2 regions of the Cyanobium sp. Aljojuca 7D2 genome follow, and region 1 is predicted to be linked to the other one. Evidence: predicted binding sites of a transcription regulator. Region 1 holds the regulator's gene; the other holds the start of a gene.

Region 1 (9,252 bases):
CGCCCTGATCGCCGGCGAACCCCTACCCGCCCTGGCCGGCATGGGCGCCGTCAGCAGCCTCGATGCCACCCCCAACACCAGCGTCGACGTCACGGAGGGCGAAGTCGCTGCAGGCGCGCCAAAGGCTGCCACGATGGCCGGACCCCGCAGCCACGCCTAATTTCCCCCCTGAAATCCGCCATGGATCCCCGTTTCCGCGTCGCCCTGATCGCCGCCACGCCCAACCCCCAGCAGTGCGTGTATGCCGGCATGCACCAGGACTACAGCGAGGGGTTTGTCGCCGCAGACTCCGCCAACTGGCCGGACGAAACCAAGGCGGGAGAGATCTGCATCAAGCGGCTGCTGGCCGGAGAGCGGGGCCACTACGGCCCCCTGGAGCACGCCCAGATCGTGCTCAACGTGGGCTGGTTTCCCCACTCGGTGATGCAGCAGGCGCGCACGCACCGGGTGGGGGTGAGCTTTGACGTGCAGTCGATGCGCTACACGGGCGATCGCATCTGCAAGGCGGCCAACGGCGAGCTGGAGCTGGAGGAGGTGTTTTACCTCCGCCCGGTTTGCAGCTACAGCGACCGACAGGGCAAGAAATACGCCTACACCGACGAGCAGCGGGCCGTGGATCTAGATCTCTGCCGGGCGGCGGCGGAGCGCTACCGCGACCTGCTGGCGGCGGGCTTCGCTGAGGAGCACGCGCGCGGCATCCTGCCCTTCGACTACCGCCAGCACTTCGTGGTGAGCTTCACCCTGCGGGCCTTCCTGCACTTCCTCGACCTACGGGCCAAGCTCGATGCGCAGCAGGAAATCCGCGAGCTCTGCGACCTGATGTGGCCCCATCTGCAAACCTGGACGCCCCAATTCGCCGACTGGTATGAGAAGAGCCGGCTGCATAAGGCTCGCCTGGCGCCTTAAATGCGGGCGAGGGTGACTCGCTCGGGCTGGTGCTGGTATTTGCCGGCCCGATCTTGATAAGTGGTTTCGCAGGGATCGCCCTCAAAGAAGAGCAACTGGCAAATGCCTTCGTTGGCGTAAATCCGGCAATCAGCCCCGGAGGAGTTGCTGAACTCAAGGGTGAGGTGCCCTTCCCAGCTGGCCTCTGCAGGAGTGGTGTTGACAATGATGCCAAGCCGCGCATAGGTGCTCTTGCCCAGACAGATCACGGTGATATTGGGTGGCACCTTCATCTTCTCCAGCGCCACCCCTAGCCCGTAGGAATGGGCCGGCAGGATGAAATAGGCGCCATCTTCATCTTCATGCAGGGGCGCTGGCTCAAGGTTGGCCGGATTGAACCTCTTGGGGTTCATGATTGTGCCGGGCACGTGCCGGAAGATCAGAAACTCCTTCGCCGACAGCCGCAGGTCGTAGCCATAGGACGAGCAGCCGTAGCTGAGCACCGGCGAGCTGGCGGTGTCGGGATCCAGGTGACGCACCAGGCTCGACTGGAAAGGCTGCAGCATTCCGGCAGCGGCCTGCTCGTTAATCCAGCGATCGTTCTTGAGCATTAGAGACCTCGACGCAGCTGGGTGACCTGGTCGGCCATCGCCATCAGCTCAGAAGCCATGGCCGGACCGGTCAGGATGACATCCAGATGGGCCGGCCGGCGATCGAGGGTGGCCACGACGTCGGCCTTGTTGATGTAGCCCAGCTCCACCGCCAGACCCAGCTCGTCGAGCACCATCAGATCCACAGCGCCACTGAGCAACTGCTCACGGCTGAAGGCCCACACCTGGCGCACCGCCTCCACCGACTCCTGATCCTGGTCGGCGGCCCGCTCCGAGAGGCAGGCGGGCACCCCGGGCCGCAACCACTGCAGACGGCCACAAAGCCAAAGGCTGCTCTCCAGCCCCTGATCCACGCCACCCTTGAGAAACTGGCTCACCAGCACCCGACTGCCCAGCCCGGCGGTGCGCAAGGCCTGGCTGAGCACCGCACCGAAACTGCCCCGGAACGGAGCCGTGTGGATCTGGAGCAGGCCCTCCTGCTGGGCCACCAAACGGAGCACGGGAGCCGGAGAGACCGCCGCCAGGGGGCGATGGCCCGGGCGCTGGGGAGCGTGCTGGACCCCAGGAAAACCCGCTCCGGTTCCGGAGGTCAGACCTGGGACGGGCAAGCTGGCGGTCATGGACACCGAGTCAGGACAAGGGGCAGGACGAACGGGGACGCGACACCCCACCAGGGGAGTCGCGGCTGCGCCCCCCGAGGACCTGAATGTAGCGGGATCGGACCGTTCCACAAGCGAATGACACCATCCCTGGTGGAAACATCCGTACTGCTGCGCCCAAAACCAGCCAGGGGCAACAGCAAGGCGACGGCAAATCGTGTGCGTTGCTACAGGGGCACCCCCGGGTGATCCTTAGGGTCCGGCCACTTGCCTAAGCCACGATGGTTGGCGCCACCCACGGATTCAGCCGTACCGCCGCCACCCCATCGACCGGGGCCCCAGGGGTGGTGGCCGGCATGGGCAGCGCTGGCCAGGCCAGTCCCACCCTGCTGGAGGTGATCCGCGGGCTGGCCGGCAGCAGCGTCGAGACGATCGAACGGGGCAAAACGATCTTTTTCCCCGGCGATCCAGCCGAACGGGTGTACCTGCTGCGCCGCGGCGCGGTGCGGCTCTCGCGCGTCTACGAATCCGGCGAAGAAATCACCGTGGCCCTGCTGCGGGAAAACAGTCTGTTTGGGGTGCTGTCCCTGCTCACGGGTCAGCGCTCAGACCGCTTCTATCACGCAGTGGCCTTCACCAGGGTCGAGATGGTGACCGCTCCAGCCACCTCGGTGCGGCGCGCCATCGAGCAGGACGCCAGCGTCGGGCTGCTGCTGCTGCAGGGCCTCTCCTCACGGATCCTGCAAACCGAAACGATGATCGAAACCCTCACCCACCGGGACATGAGCTCGCGGCTGGTGAGCTTTCTGCTGGTGCTCTGCCGCGACTTCGGCGTTCCCAGCAGCGAGGGCATCACCATCGATCTGCGCCTGTCCCACCAGGCCATCGCCGAAGCCATCGGCTCCACGCGCGTCACGATCACCCGCCTACTGGGGGATCTACGCAACGACGGCCTGGTGCAGATCGACCGCAAGAAAATCACCGTCTTTGACCCGATTGCCCTGGCCAAACGCTTCAGCTGAGCGCTTCGGCTGAGGGGCAGGGATACTGGGGCCCGTTCGCAGACGCACGTGACCGGCTGGCTGCTGATCTTGGCGCTGCTGACCCTGGGGGGAGTGCTCTCCACCCTTGGTGACCGGCTGGGCAGCCGGGTTGGCAAGGCGCGCCTCAGTCTGTTCAAGCTGAGGCCCCGACGCACCGCGGTGTTGATCACGGTGCTCACCGGCAGCCTGATCAGCGCGGTCTCGCTGGGGCTGATGCTGCTGGTCAGTGAGCGCCTGCGCACGGGTCTGTTCGAGCTCGATCGGCTGGAGGATCGTCTGCAGAGCAGCCGTCGCCAGCTGGCCAGCAGTCAGGCCCAACTGGCCACCAGCCAGCAAGAGCTCAACCGGGCCGAACAGGGGAAACGGGATGCGCAACAGCGGTTCGAACAGGCCCAGGCCCGGGCCAATCAGCTGCGTCAGGAACTGGCTCCGCTGGTTGCCCAACGCAACAGCCTGGAGGTGGAACGCACCCGGCTCAGCCGTGAGGTGCAAGCCCGCGACGCTGACATCCGCCGCACCGAAACCGAACTGGCCCAGGTGCACCGCCGCATTGCCGCAGGCGCCCAAGAACTCAAGGATCTGGAGAGCAACCTGATTGCCCTGCGCCGCGGCGATGTGGTGATCACCAGCGCTCAGACCTTGGCCAGCGCCAAGGTGACCCTGGAGCGGCCCGAGCAGGCAAGCTCCGTGATCACGGCCCTGCTGCAGCAAGCCAACCTCACCGCGTTCCGGCGGGTGTTGCCTGGCCAACCGGTCGACCGCCAAATCCTGCTGGTGCCCAAGAGCGACATCGCCAAATTGGAAGGCCTCCTGGCCAAACCCGGCAGCTGGGTGGTGAGCATCCTGTCGGCCGCCAACGTGTTGCGGGGTGAGCGCCAGGTGCTCGCCTTCCCCGACCTCCGCCCAAACCGGGCTGTCGTCAAGGCCGGCGAGGTGTTGGCCAGCACCACCATCGAAGGCGACCTCAGCAGCCTGGAAGCGATCAATCGCCGGCTCAACCTGCTGTTGGCGGCGGCCTATGCCAAGGCCCAACGCCAGGGCACCGTTGCGGAGGGCCTGCAGTTTGATGCGGCCCGTTTGAGCCAACTGGGCCGCGATCTGAGCGAAAGGCCAGCGGGCCAGGTGGCGCAACTGGAAGCCTTGGTCGTGCGCGATGCCGACACCCCCGACCCGATTGCGGTGGACGTGCGCTGGCTGCGACCTGGCGCGCCGGCCGGCGATGGCCCAGGCCCCCGACGGCCATGACGGCGGGCTTGATCGCGGGGCTCGATCCCGGCCGCAGCAAATGTGGCCTGGTGCTGGCCGATCTAGCGCAAGCCCTCGTTCTGGAGGCGGCGATCCTGCCCCCCGAGGCAAGTCGGGCCCAGCTCCAGGCCTGGCAACACCAGGGGCTGACCCGGGTGGTGGTGGGCAACGGCACCAGCAGTGGCACCTGGCGCGGCCAGCTGGCCGCACTGGCCCTGGAGCTGGAGCTGGTCGACGAGCACGGCAGCACCCTGGCCGCCCGCGATCGCTACTGGGAGCTGTATCCAGCCAGCGGTTGGTGGCGGCTGCTGCCGGCAGGTCTGCGGCTGCCCCGCCGCGACATCGACGATGTGGTGGCCCAGCTGTTGGTGGAGCGTCACAGCGGCTTACGGCTGCAGCGGCCCACTCCGGAGGTGCGCCGCTGCCTGCAGGGCCTCAGAAGCGAGCCCGCACCGTGAAGGCATAGTCGCCTCCTGGCTCCAGTTGGTAATCCACCTTGAGCAGATAGCGCAGCAGGGCGTCCTGGATCAGGGCCCGGCCCAACGACGGCTCCACGCTGAGCTCACCGCGATCGAAGGCCCAACGAAACCTCCACTGATAGCCACCGGCGCTCACCTCCCCCTCCAGCACCCGCTGGCTGAAGCTCTGGTGCAGCACCCGCAGCTGGGCCGTGGTGGAGGGAAGGCGCGCCATGGCGTCAGGTTGCCGCGCCTTCCGGCTGGAAACTGTTGAGACGGTTACCGGCTCGCTCCAGCCCGAGGCGCTGGATCAAGCCGATGCCGGCCTCCACCTCGGCCAGCACCGCCTCAAGCAGGGGCTGCTCGGCCGCGCTGAATCGCCCCAGCACGTGGCCCACGGTGCGGGCGCGGCGTTCAGCCGGGTCGTGGCCCGGAGCGCCAATGCCGATGCGCAAACGCGGGAAGTCTTGGGTGCCCAGATGGCTGATCGTGCTGCGCAGGCCGTTATGGCCGCCGGCACTGCCAGAGGCCCGCAAGCGCAACTTGCCGAGGGGCAGATCCATGTCATCCACCACCACCAGCAGCTGGGAGGTCTCCAAACCAAACCAGTCGAGGGCGGCCCGGATCGAGCGCCCGCTGTCGTTCATGTAGGTCTGGGGCATCAACAGCCGCAGGCGCATCGCCCCCTGGCCCACCTCCGCCAGCAGACCATGCAACTTGGGCTGCTGGCGAAACGCGACGCCCCCGGCACCGGCGAGTCGCTCCAACGCCATAAAACCAACGTTGTGCCGCGTTGCGGCGTATTTGGAGCCAGGATTGCCCAAGCCCACCAGGAGCTGCAACGGCGCAGCAGACTCCGGAAAACCTGAGCTCACGACAAATCAGGCCGCCGGACGCGCATCCGACGGACCATCAGGCTGGGACGTCGAATCAAGGACCTGGGCCGTTGGCGCCGGCTCGACGCTGGCAGGAGGTAGATCGGCGGATGCCAGATCAGGGGTGGCGATGGCTGAGCGAAATTCCTTTTCGAACTCCGAGGAAGCCGACTGGAACCCTTTGAGGGTGCGCCCCAAGGTTTTCCCCAGCTCTGGCAGACGCTTCGGCCCAAACACCAGCAACCCGATGGCAGCAATCACCGCCAATTCGGGAAGGCCGATGCCGAAGACGTTCATGGGAGAAGGGGTTGGGGCGGAGCGATCAGCGCCGGCTCAGCGCCGGCTCAGCGCCGGCTCAGCCGAGGCCATTCCAGTTGACGGTGATGCCCTCAAGCAGGAGCGACTTGTTGTACAGCTGCAGGATCACCAGCAGGAACACCAGGAACAGCACCATGAAGATGCCCATCACGGGCGTGGTGCCCCAGCCGGGAACAACCTTGCCGTACTCCGAATTGAGTGGGCGCAGGATGTCTCCGAGGCGGGTGCGTTGGGCCATGTCTTCTGCAGCCTCTCGGGCATGGATTCGCTCTCGTTACTGTAAGGGGCCTGCGTGCCTCAGCGCGCCGGGGCGAAGACAGTTGTGACGCAACCCGTCACCTGCCCGCCCACCGGCCCGCCGATCTCCCCCTATGGATCCCACCGCCACCACCAGCTCTCCGGCCCTGTCCGTGGCCCTCGCCGTGCTGGCAGTGCTGCTCGCCCTGACCGGCTTCGGGGTGTACCAGGCATTCGGCCCGCCCTCCAAGGGACTCACCGACCCCTTCGACGACCACGACGACTGAGGCTCAATCTCAGGCTGGCCGAATCCGCCAGAACCCCAGGCTCCAGGGCATCAGCAACCAGGGATCCCCTCCAGTCGCCTGGGCACGCAACAGCGGTTGATCCAGGCCATCCAGGCGCTCCACCAGCTGCCAGGCGCTGCCGAGCTCCACACGGCGGCGGGCAGGGGAACAGTTCTGCACGGTGAGCACCAACGTCCCACACTCTCCCGAAGGCCGGCAGCCCAGCAGCAGCAGCCCCTCGCCCAGGGGTGGGAAAGCCTGACGCCGCCCGGGCCGGCCCTGGGCCACCACCGGACGCAGCCAGAGGGGCTCGCGGAAGTCCACGGCCTGCTGGGGCACCTGGGCGGGGCTCCAGCCCGAGGAGCAGGGCAGCAAGGCCAGCCGCAGGCGCTGAAAGCCATTGTCGGCGCCGGGATCGGGCCAAGTGGGAGCCCGCAGCAGCGAGATCCCCAGCTGCTCCGGGCTGGCCGACACACCCTGGGGCCCGTCGAGCAACACTGCCAAGCCCTCACCGCCGGCCGCCACCGAGGCCAGCCAACTGATCGCCGGCACCTCCCAGCGGGCCTGCTCCCGGGGAGTCACGGCCTGGGCGGGCCGCTCCAGCACTCCGCCGGACGTGTCGGCGGCCCAGCGCTGGGCGGGCTGGGCCAGGGGCACCTCCAGACGCAGCAGCTCATGGCGCTGGCGCCAATCGACGCTCAGCACCAGCTCCAGCCAGGGGGTATTGGCCAGCAACCGCCCCTCGAGCCGCACCGCACTGGCACCACAGCGGCCCCGCCACAGAAAACTGGTGCAGAGCGGCCCCTGCTCCAGCCAGATCGGCTCGCCCTGCCAAGCCCAGGCCAGCGGATGGTCGCGGTAGTTGGCGGCGATATCCCAGGCATCCCAGAACTCGCCCCGATCGGCGTAGCGGCGCCAGGCCAGGGGGCCCGCCAGCTGGGGCTGACCCGCGCCATCCCAGAGCTGCTCCAGGCCCCCCGGGCCCAGCGCGAAGCTCACCAGCCCATTGCCGCAGCGCCAGCCCTCCACCCACACCGGCGCCTCTACCGCAGCTGCGGGCGCCGCTCTGCGCTCCAGGGGCAGGGCCCCCACCCCCGCCAGGGCGGGCAGCTGCAGCCACTGGCCACCAGCCCAGGCCGCCTGGGCCGGCAGGCCGCTGCCGCCGTGGTTCCAGGCGCCCGGCGGCATCCGCAGGGTGCGGGCACGGGCCGGCAGGGGCTGCAGCTGGGCGACCCACCAGTCCGATCCGCCCCCCAGCCAGGTGTGCAGGGCGCGATCCCGCTGCCGGCAGGCATTGCGGCGGGCCGCGCGCCACTGAGGCTCGGCCTGCTCAAACACCTCCGGAATCGAAGTGCCGGGGAGGATGTCGTGGAACTGCTGAAACAGCAGCGGCCGCCAGTCGGCAGGCTCCGCTTCAACCAGGGCCCCTGAGGCGCCGGCCAGAGCCTGAGCCAGATCCCCCTCCCGCAGTAGCCGCTCCAGGGTGCGGTTGTGGCGCTTCTGGTCTGGCCGCGAGGTGGCGCAGCCGCGGTGCAGCTCGAGATAGAGCTCATCGCGCCACACCGGCAGCCGGGGGGCCAAGGGCTCAAGCGCGGCCAGGTAGGCGCGAAGGCTGCCGTGGCACTGCGGCGCGGCCTCCGGTTGCTGCTGCCAGAGCTGCAGCTGCTCGAGCATTTCAGCCGTGGGGCCACCGCCGTGATCGCCGACCCCCGGCAACCAAAGCGCCTGATCCACGCCACTCGCCCCCTCCCAGGCCAGCCGATAGCGCTCCATCGCCACCGGATCCCCGTCAGTGCCGATCGGGGCGGTCATCAGGGCCAGCACCTCGGATCCGCAGCGGCTGCGCCAGCGAAACAGCCGGTGGGGGAACGGATTGGTGGCGTTCCAGAAGAGTTTGTGGGTGCAAAACCAACGCACACCGGTGCTGTGGGCAACTGCAGGCAGGCCAGCCGCAAACCCGAAGCTGTCGGGCAGCCAGGCCAGCGGATGCTCCAGCCCAGGAAACCTGGCAGCGCTGTCGTGCTGGCCCAGCTGGAACTGGCGCAGCAGCGAGGCGCCGCTGATCAGCACGCAGTCGGTCTCAACCCAGGGGCCATTGATCGGCTCGAAGTGGCCGGCGGCCACCGCCTGCTGCAGCCGGGTAAACAGGGCCGGCCTGTTCTGCTCCAGCCAGGCGTAAAGGGCCGGAGTGGAATGGCCGAAGTGCAGGTGCTCGAAGCGCTCGATCAGATCGAGGGCTGAGGCGAACGTGCGCTCGGCGGCCTGCCAGGTGTCGGCCACCGGCCACAGCCAGGCCAGATCCAGATGGGCATGGCCGAGCACATGGAAACTGCCCGCCAGCGGCTGCCCCGCCCGCATCTGGGCCAGCTCGGCCTTGGTCTCGGCCAGCAGAGCCGCCGGATCAGCCGGATCCAGGGGTTCGAGCTCCAGCCGGCTTTCGATCAGGGCGCCGTCGTCGTGCCGGGGGCTGCGCAGCCGCAGCTCGAGCTGCAGCACCTCTCCTTGCCACCAGCTCTCGGGCAGCAGCCAACGGCAGGCCGTGTCGAACAGGTCGCCGGCATGCACGGGCTGGCCGTTCACCCGCAACTCCACCTGGTCGGCCCACCAGCGCAGCACCAGTCGCGCCTGGGCCACCGGCGCCGGAGCCTGCAGCTGCCGCCAGTCCTGTGGGCAAGCCAGATCCAGGGTCAGCTG
Region 2 (9,252 bases), on a different contig from region 1:
GTAGACGCCGATCCGCCTGGGGTTGACTGCGTAGCCGTAACTGCCGCAGCATCCAATCGCTGATCAAATCGTCGCCGAACCCGAGACCATCTGGCGGATCACTCCAGACCACTGAGAGATCCGTCAGCGCCTCCAGACAGCCTGCGCAACCGGCGGGGATCCGAATCAACTGCACATCGCCGGGGCCAACAAAGGCCAATGTGAGTTCTGAATCGGACAACCGTCCAAAACCACTGGTGATGGAAAGTTGCAGCCAGCTGCCCGACGTGTTTGTGGACAACAGCACCGATTGACCGACGTTGATCTGCACAACACATCCATGGCAGGGCGTCTGCGTTCCAGCAGCACCAGCCCATGATGCAAGTACGCGTGGGGCTAAAAAGGCAATGCTCGCCAACAACGGCACTCCACACCAGCTCACGTGACATTTGATACCCTGACTTGAATCAGAACGGGGCGATCAAGCTCCTTTCATCCAATAGAAGTAGGCGCAGTTGATTCCCATTCATTGGGAATCCACCTACTTCTGTTGTGAGGAGTTCATGAATCCGTTCCAGCGCATGCTGCTGGCACCTGCCGCCCTTGGCTTGGTGCTGCCTGCCGTCATCGCCCCTGAAACCGCAGCCGCGGGTGAACTGGCGTCGCTGAATGGCCGCGAGGCCATCAACGACTACATGGAGCAGCAAGAAATCGACGAGCTCAAGGCCTGGCGATCCAAAAACCAGGTCACCAGCGTCAACCAGTTTTCCGATATACGGCCCACCGACTGGGCCTATCAGGCCCTGAGCAACCTGGTGGAGAAGTACGGCTGCGTGGCCGGCTATCCCAACGGCACCTACAAAGGTGGCCAGGCCATGACCCGCTATGAAGCGGCGGCCCTGCTCAACGCCTGCCTCGACCGCGTCACTGAGGTGACCGACGAGCTCCAACGCCTGATGGACGAGTTCAAGAAAGAACTCGCCGTGCTCAAGGGCCGCGTCGATGGCCTGGAAGCCCAGGTGGGCGAACTGGAAGCTCAGCAGTTTTCCACCACCACCAAGCTGCGTGGCAAAGCGGACATGATCATCGGCGCCACCAACTACACCGGTGATGTCAACCAAAACTTTGCCAAAGGCAGCGGCAGCTCTGTTGCGGGAAAGGCGAAACAGGAAGCCTTCACCTTTAACTACCGACTCACACTGGATCTCGACACCAGCTTCACTGGCAAGGATCTGCTCTACACCCGCCTCAGGGCAGGCAACTTCTCCGGTAACTTCTCAGGCGATCCGATTAAACTGACCCAACTGGAAGACTCCAATACTAATGCCGATTTTCTAAAAGTTGACAAGCTCTGGTATCAGTTCCCCGTAGGCGATTCCAAGGGTGCCAACGGCATGATCTTTGTGGGCCCACGCATTGAGGGATACTACATGCTGGCCAGCATGCCCACCCTCTATGGCAACGGCAACTTTATCCTCAAGGAGATGAAGGGTCGTGGTGCCTCGGGCGTCTACGGCAACTCCACGGGTGCCGGTTTTGGGGCCTGGTGGCGGAGTACCCGCAACAGCAGCGGCAATGCTTTCAGCGTCAGCTCCAACTACGTTGCCCAGAGCGGCAGCAATTCAGGGATCTACACAACTGGCACTGGTGCGAACACCATTGACTACGGCGATGCCGGCCTATTCAACCAGGGCAGCCAGTCGAAGTTCATCACCCAACTGGCCTACGGAAACGGCAACAACTGGCAGGTATCAGCAGCTTACGCCTGGAGTTCTGGGGGAGCCACAATGGGCTTCGGGACGCCTACTGGTGGGGCAGTCGTGGGGGTAGATCAAACTGCGAACTCCCTGGCTCTCAACGCATACTGGCAACCGGAGAACTCCGGCTGGATTCCCTCGATCAGCCTTGGCTATGGCGTGAACTGGTTTAGCGGTGGCAACACTGCGGAAAGAAGCCAAACAATGGAATGGCTAGTAGGATTTGAATGGGATGACATCGGCGCGGATGGCAACACGCTGGGGCTTGGCTTCAGCGGTCCGCAATGGGTGAGCCAAGGCACAGCAAGTAACGGTGACACGGGTCTGGCCGTTGAGCTCTGGTACAAGTACCAGGTGACCGACAACATCTCGATCACGCCAGCTGTCTTCTACCTGAGCAATCCACTGGGGAGCTCCACCGTTGGCGACTTTGGCACCATCGGCTACCTGATGAAAACCACCTTCCGCTTCTAACCCCAAAGGGGGTCAGCCCCCAGCACAAACCTCACACCCCCCACAGCCCCCTCCCTCAGAGGGGGCTTTTTGCTGCCGAGGCCGCTGCCCAGACACCAACCTCAAGACATAAAAAAACCTCCCCAACAGGGGAGGTTGATCAACGAGCCAAGCTCAATGGAGCCGATTCATCAGAGGTCGCCCCGTTCGATTTGCTTCAGCTGATCTGCTGCACTGCCATCCACAGCGCCGGGATTGGACGTGGGAGTGGATGGATTCGCGGCGGGATTGGTCACAGACTTCGCCTTACGTTTGTTGCGGGTTTCACGCTCACAGTTTTCACCTTCACCGACAGGAACGCATTCAGCGCTATCGGCCAAAAGTTGGGCTTTCTCAGCAGAGAAGGGAATGAACGATGCTGCATCTACTGGAGCCGCAGAAGCGGCAGAGCCCCCAATCATGCTGGCCGTCGCCAGGAAAAGAGCAAGGCTGGTGCGCTGGGCCATGGGCAAGAACCAGAACAGGTAAATACAGCTCCATTTTAAGAAAAGATGGCGCACCACAGTCCCTCTGTAGTCAGGCGATCAGCGCGTAAAGCCAAAGACGAACACCCACGTGTATCATCCGTCACCCAGCCCACATCCGCAGCAAGTTGGTGTGGCAGCGATAGAGAAGATCGAGGGCATCGGAACGGCCATGGGCAGCAGCCATAGACTTACAAGACGTCTCCAACTCAAACAGCAATTCGCGCTGCTCCGAGGAACGGACAGCACTCTGTACCCAACCCACCGCGACATAACGCACTCCGGCCGTGACAGGCTCAACCCGATGCAGATAGCCGCTGGGGTAGACGATGGCTGAGCCAGCACAAAGCCGCACCATCTCCTCGCCTTGGGGCAATTCGAGCGTGAGGCCACCTCCGCTATAGCTCTCCAGATCTGAGAGAAACAGCGTGAACGACAAGTCTGTTCGCCCTCCGGGCATGAACGGGTTGTCGACGTGGCGGCCATAGCCCTCACCCACCCCGCAGCGGCTGAACAGCAGGCTGTGAATCTTCAGCGGGATCGCCGCAGCCCGAAACAAAGGGTGGCAATCGAGCGCAGACAGCACTACATCTGCAAGGGCTGCAAAATCAGGATGCTGGTTATCCAGTTGCCAATTGTTTTTCACCGCTTTGGCGTAGCTGCCAGCGGTCTGAGCTCCTGGGAGCCAGGCGGAATCGTCCAGACTGGCCAATCGCGCTTGAAGCTGCTGAAGATCATGGGCTGAGAGCAGATCTTCAAGCTGAAAGTGCATGGCTCAACCAACCTCCATAAACGATCGCCTGCACCCATCTTGAAGCAGATCGGCACCCAACAGCCCCACGCCTACCTGTGCCTTTTGCTACAAGCCGGCGGCATCAATGAAGCGGGGAAGCAAGGCCTAGCTGGATAGGCTCATGAGCAACGAATGCAAGCAACCACTGTGCTCCCAAAGCTTTTCAAGCCCTCCGCTCTCAGCCTGCGTGTGCTGGCCGTTGGCGCAGCCGCCACAGCCCTGACCAGCAGCCTCAACGGCTTGGCGATGGCGCAATCCCGCGAGGTGCGCGTCTATTCAGGCCGCCACTACAGCAGCGACAACGCGATTTACGAACGCTTCACCAAAGCCACTGGCATCAAGGTGCGTCTTCTGGAATCGAACGATGCAGCCATCATCGAGCGCCTTCGTAGAGAAGGGAAAAACAGCTCTGCGGATGTGATGATTCTGGTTGATGCGGCTCGGCTCGACAACGCAACCCGAGAAGGGATGTTTCAGCCGATTCGTTCGGCTGAACTGATACGCGAAGTGCCCCTTTCCCTTCGGGATCCCAAGGGCCGCTGGTTTGGCCTCACCAGGCGGGTGCGCGCCCTCGCGATCAACCCGTCGGTGGTTAACCCCAAAACCATCAACACCTACGCCGACCTCGCCAAGCCTCAGCTGAAGGGAAAACTTTGCTTGCGCAATCGCTCCAGTGTTTACAACCAGTCGCTGGTGGGAGATCAAATGGTGCTGCGGGGCGATGCGGCAGCAACCCAATGGGTCAAAGGGATGGTCAACAATCTCGCCGAGCCGGTCTTCAGTAGCGACATGTCACTAGCCCGCGCCGTCGCGCGCGGAGAATGCGGCGTTGGCGTCGTTAACAGCTATTACGTTGCCCGCATGCTTTCCGGGCAGACCGGCGCTGCCGACAAGACCCTAGCCAACAAAATCACCATTAAATACCCGAATCCAGCCCATGTGAACGTCAGCGGCGCCGGAGTCACCCGCTACGCCAAAAACAAACCGGAAGCAATCAAGCTGATTGAATTTCTTAGCTCACCGACAGGCGGGGAGGGGTATGCATCTGGCAGCTTTGAATACCCGCTCAAAGGTTTTGGAAACAATCCAATACTGCGCCGCTTTGGCAATTTCAAATTTGACGGTGTTTCCGCATCCCAGCTCGGCTCTAAAACCCGTGCAGCTATCCAATTGATGGCTGCCAACGGCTGGGAGTAGCGGTTCGTGCAGCAAGCTGGTTCCCGTCTTTAGGTCGCAGACATCTCGTTGAGCACGGCCCGCCATCGTCTCCACCTGTTGCCATGGCGCAACCGGATCGGTCTATGGCGTGACACCAGTCGCAGCCGGGCCGGGCTGGTTGCCGTGGTGATGGGGGTCAGCCTGCTGGCCATCCTGCCCTTGCTTGCCCTGGTCAAAGAGGCGTTGCTCAGTGTCCAGGAGCAGGCCGCTGGTCTGGGCCCCGATGGACTCGCTCAGATTCGCGGCACCTTGCTTCTGGTGCTGGGGGAGGGAGTCCTCGGAGCCGTAGTGGGCACGGCCATCGGTTGGCTGACCGCCGTTTGTCGCTTCCCCGGCCGCCGCTGGCTGCGCATCGCCCAGCTTCTGCCCATGGCGTTTCCGGCCTACCTCCTGGCCGCCAGCTTGATTGACTGGGGTAGCTACCGCGGCCTGCGAATCCATGGCCTCGGCTGGGCGGTGGTGCTGCTCAGCCTCGCCAATTACAGCTACGTCTTTCTGCTCAGCACCGAAAGCTTCTCGGTGAGTGGCCGCCGCCTGCTGGAAGCCAGTCGCAGCCTCGGCGTCGGCCCATGGGCGAGCTTTTTTCGAATCGCCCTACCGATTGCCCTGCCCTCAATCGGCGCGGGCGTCGCCCTCAGCGCCATGGAAGTGGTCAACGAACTCGGCGCGGTGCGCCTGCTCGGGGTTCCAAGCCTGTCGGCCGGAATCCTCGACCGCTGGCAGCTGGCAGGGGATCCCCAGGGGGCAGTAGCCCTGTCGTTGGTGGCCCTGGCCATCGTGGCGGTGTTGATCGCCTCGGAGCGGCTGCTCCGCCAGCGCAGCCGCCGTTGGAATTTGGAAGGCTCCAATGGGGGCGACCATGCCTGGGACTTGCATGGCTGGCGGGCTGCCCTGGCCCAGCTGATCGCGGCCATCCCACCGCTCTGCGCCCTAGCGATCCCGATGCTCTGGATCCAGCAGGGCTGGGAGGGCCTCCGCAGCGAGCCCCTCGACGAACTGATGCAGCTCTCTGGACGCAGCTTGGGCCTAGCCCTGGCCGCGACCGGCGTCACTGGACTTGGGGCCCTGCTGCTGGCCATCGCCCGGCGCTGGAGCCCCCAGCCAGTGGTGCAACAACTCACCTTCTTATCCGGCCTGGGATACGCCATTCCCGGCAGCGTTCTGGCCCTTGGCCTGATGGTGATCGGCGGCCCGGCCGGCCTAGGTCCTGTGCTGCTGTTGCTCTGGGGCTATGGAGATCGCTTCATCGCCGTGTCCAAACAGGGGCTCGATGCGGCTCTGGAGCGCATCCCTCCGAGCATCGACGAAACGGCCACCAGCCTGGGTTGCGATTGGCTGGGGGTGCTGCGCCGCATTCACCTGCCCCTGCTCAGAGGTCCCCTGCTGGTGGGCTCGCTGCTGGTGTTTGTGGATGTGGTGAAGGAGCTACCGATCACCCTGGCGCTACGCCCGTTCGATTTCGACACCCTGGCGGTGCGAGTGTTCCAATACGCCAGTGATGAGCGGGTGGGCGCTGCCATGGCGCCGGCGGTGCTGATCATGGTGTTTGGCTTGATCGCCTCTCTCGCCCTCATACCAAGCCTGGAGCGGCGCAACTAGTCACGGCCGCAGCGGCATTTGCCGCCCTTCCAGTGCGAACACTTGCTCTGCTTGCAACCCTTTTTCTTGTCCGCGCTGGGGCCGCGCTGGCCGAGGGGCGAAGGGGCGTCGTTGCTGGGGCCGATGGGCTTGGCCATGGCGACAACCTCTGTCTTGAGGTCGAACTCTTAAATCAGCCTATGAAGGTTCAGGCCTGCCAATGACGGCCTCTGCGCTGATTTGACGCCGGATTACCGGCGGTTGTGCCAATTGCAACACCTTTCCTTTGGGACGACTGTGGCTACGGTGCAAACAGCGAATCGAGCCACACCATGGTGCAGTCCACCACCAGCACCAACACCACCAGCCCTGTGGCCACCGGGCCCGCAGGGCGGGCGATGGCCCAGCCGATGGACGGCGCCCTGCTGGAGGGCCTGCAGCAGCACCTGACGATGGAACGCCAGGCCAGTGCGACCTATTGGGCCATGGCGATCTGGTTTGGCGAGCGGGAGCTGCGGGGCTTCTGCCGCTACCTCAAGGGAGAGGCGAGCAACGAGCAACACCACGCCGGACTGGTGGCCGACTACCTGGTCGCCCGCGGCCAGACCGTGCTGCTCGAAGCTGTGGCTCCGCCGCGCCAGCACTGGCAAGGCGCCGAAGAGGTTTTCTCCGCCGTCTTCCAGATGGAGGCGGAGGTGACCAGCTCCTTGCAACAGCTGTATGCCATGGCGGAGCGGGCCGGTGATGTGCGCACCACCGTATTCCTCGATCCGATGGTGCAGGGTCAGATCGACTCCGAAAACGAGGCCGCCCACCTGCTGGGGCGGATCCGCTTCGCCCAGGCCAATCCCGCCGCCATGCTGGTGATCGATGGGGAGCTGAGCGAGGGCAAGCACGCCCCCGAATCACTGGCGTTGTAACCCCCTAGCAAGGCAGGGGCCGGCGGGTCAGTTCTTCCAGAAACGCCACGGCGAGACTGTCACGCAGTCCAACGCTGCGGCGCAGCTGGCTGGCACAGGCCTGCAGCTCCTGGCGGCGGCTCTGCAGTTGCTCGAGCTCCCGCTTCAAACGCTGGAGCAGTCGCTCCTCACGGCAACGGCCCAGATCGGCCATCACCTGCGCACCGCGGCAGCGCAGCTGGTCCATTTCGTAGCAAAGGCTGGCCACCAGGCTGGCCGATGGCTGGGCGCTGAGGTGGGGGGAACGGTTGGTCATCGCAGGGCTCAGGCGGCTCAGGCAGCAGCCAGGGGAGCGGTTTCGATCAACACCGGCGCCAGGCGCATGCCGGGTTCGCCAACGGGGGCTTCGATCAACTGGGCCTGGCGGATGCGGGAGATCAGACGGGTGGTGGTGACGCGAGTGGTGCCGATCAGCTCGCCGATCCGCTCATGGGTGAGCCGGAAGGGCAGATCACACCAGCTGCCGCAGCGGCGGCCCAGCCGACGCACCAACAACCCCAGCAGGGCATGCAGGCGCTGTTCGGCACTGCCGAGATGGCGAATGCGCAGCAGCTGCAGGGTCCACTCATTGACCGCATCAAATCCCTCGCCCTGACGGGGAGTTGCATCGCTGCGGAAGCTGAGGGGCGTGAGGGCCTCGACGCAGACGCCCTCGCTGCAGAGGCGATCAACACACAGCTGATCCCCCGCCTGCAGAAAGGCAAGGGTCATCCCTTCGGTCTCCTCGCAGGGGCAGTACACGCGGGCCACGCCATCGAGCACCTCGATGCAGCTGCCACTGGGGCGCAGGGCTGGATCGAGCAGCACGGTTTGCCCGACGGGCATGCGCACAGCAGAGACGGGGTCGTCGGAGAGGAAGCGAAAACTCATGGCCGCCGCGCGGACTTATTGCGAATGACTCGCAACCTAAACAAGATCGCCGCCTTTTGCAAGCGATTCTCAATAACAACTGTCAATTGCAAGGCGGGCGGTCAGTGGCGGCAGGGGGCGCGCGACACCTCTTACCGGAGGGGGCTCCAGTCGGAACAAAAGCCCAACGCGGTTGCCAAGAATTTCGTTTTCCGCCAACTTTTACCGTCTTAGCAGCATCTTTTCGGGCCTGATCAGGTGTTTGTAGCCATGCGCAACAGCCTTCAGCCAACCTCCTTGACCATGGTCAAGATGCTCTTGTTTCCCACCATTCGTTGGGGATTTCCCATTCATGTTGAACCGCAACACTCTGTGCAGCCGGATCGGCTTGCTGGCTGCAGCCGCCACTGCGTTCGCAGTAGCTCCGGCCTGGGCCCAGTCGGGCACGCTTTACAAGCTCGACACCAAGTGCAGCGTTAAAGGAGCAGCCCCGCAGGCGTGCGTGGTGGAGGCCGTCAATGAAGGCAGCGCCACTCTCTACCGCCACATCATGGGTAAAACCGTGGAGACGATCCGCGTCACCGAAAGCCCCGTGCGGATGAGTGTCTGGATCGACAGCACCAAAACCTGGAAAAATCTCGACAACGCAGCCGCGCGTTTTTCCACCAACACGATCTGCTTCAACGGTCGTGACCTTTGTGCAATCAATCCCAACTACCTCAACAGCGTGCGGGAAGAGCGGCCGGACGCAACAGCAGGTCGTGATCTGATCAAAGTTGAATTTGGCGCCGATGGCCGCATCGACCTCACCTGCTACGACGATGGTTGCAAGGGAGTCGGCAAATGAACCCGGCTCTGAAAACTCCTTTGGCAGGCCTCGGACTGGTGCTGGCTGGAGTGATCGCCCTGCCCACCAGTGCCGTGCTGGCCTTTGACAGCAGCCGGCTTGAAAGCCAATCCGCTGAGCTGATCGCCCGCAAAGGCGGCGGTGGTGGCGGTGGCGCGCGCAAAGGTGGCGGCGGTGGAAGCGGCGGCCTCAAATCTGGTGGTGGCGGCGGGCGCAAAGCCGGTGGCGGTGGCCACAGCGGCTTCAGCAACGCTGGCGGGGGCCTCAATCGCGGCTCTGCCAAGCCCACCGGCGG

What was found. The regulator NtcA, encoded in region 1, controls nitrogen genes in cyanobacteria. The targets are predictions, from matches to a motif close to GTANCNNNNGNTAC.
Region 2: KBY57_RS06120 (Fe2+-dependent dioxygenase) is a predicted target of NtcA. The motif match lies at 3,563-3,576, and genes of this name have one in related genera.

Annotation. Positions count from the first base shown of each region.
Region 1 covers NZ_JAGQCX010000005.1:122,517-131,768, reverse strand. The annotation lists gene KBY57_RS07300 (thioredoxin domain-containing protein) at 1-160, shown strand, start outside; gene thyX (FAD-dependent thymidylate synthase) at 181-906, shown strand; gene dcd (dCTP deaminase) at 903-1,496, opposite strand; gene KBY57_RS07285 (cob(I)yrinic acid a,c-diamide adenosyltransferase) at 1,496-2,116, opposite strand; gene ntcA (global nitrogen regulator NtcA) at 2,377-3,117, shown strand; gene KBY57_RS07275 (DUF3084 domain-containing protein) at 3,166-4,383, shown strand; gene KBY57_RS07270 (resolvase) at 4,380-4,841, shown strand; gene KBY57_RS07265 (DUF3146 family protein) at 4,819-5,076, opposite strand; gene pth (aminoacyl-tRNA hydrolase) at 5,081-5,716, opposite strand; gene KBY57_RS07255 (TatA/E family twin arginine-targeting protein translocase) at 5,723-6,013, opposite strand; gene psbH (photosystem II reaction center phosphoprotein PsbH) at 6,072-6,272, opposite strand; gene psbN (photosystem II reaction center protein PsbN) at 6,406-6,558, shown strand; gene KBY57_RS07240 (alpha-mannosidase) at 6,568-9,252, opposite strand, start outside.
Region 2 covers NZ_JAGQCX010000004.1:113,947-123,198, forward strand. The annotation lists gene KBY57_RS14255 (helix-turn-helix domain-containing protein) at 1-310, opposite strand, end outside; gene KBY57_RS06110 (iron uptake porin) at 591-2,210, shown strand; gene KBY57_RS06115 (hypothetical protein) at 2,381-2,695, opposite strand; gene KBY57_RS06120 (Fe2+-dependent dioxygenase) at 2,817-3,485, opposite strand; gene KBY57_RS06125 (extracellular solute-binding protein) at 3,639-4,703, shown strand; gene KBY57_RS06130 (ABC transporter permease) at 4,854-6,323, shown strand; gene KBY57_RS06135 (ferritin) at 6,635-7,222, shown strand; gene KBY57_RS06140 (hypothetical protein) at 7,227-7,517, opposite strand; gene KBY57_RS06145 (helix-turn-helix domain-containing protein) at 7,535-8,131, opposite strand; gene KBY57_RS06150 (hypothetical protein) at 8,466-8,957, shown strand; gene KBY57_RS06155 (hypothetical protein) at 8,954-9,252, shown strand, end outside.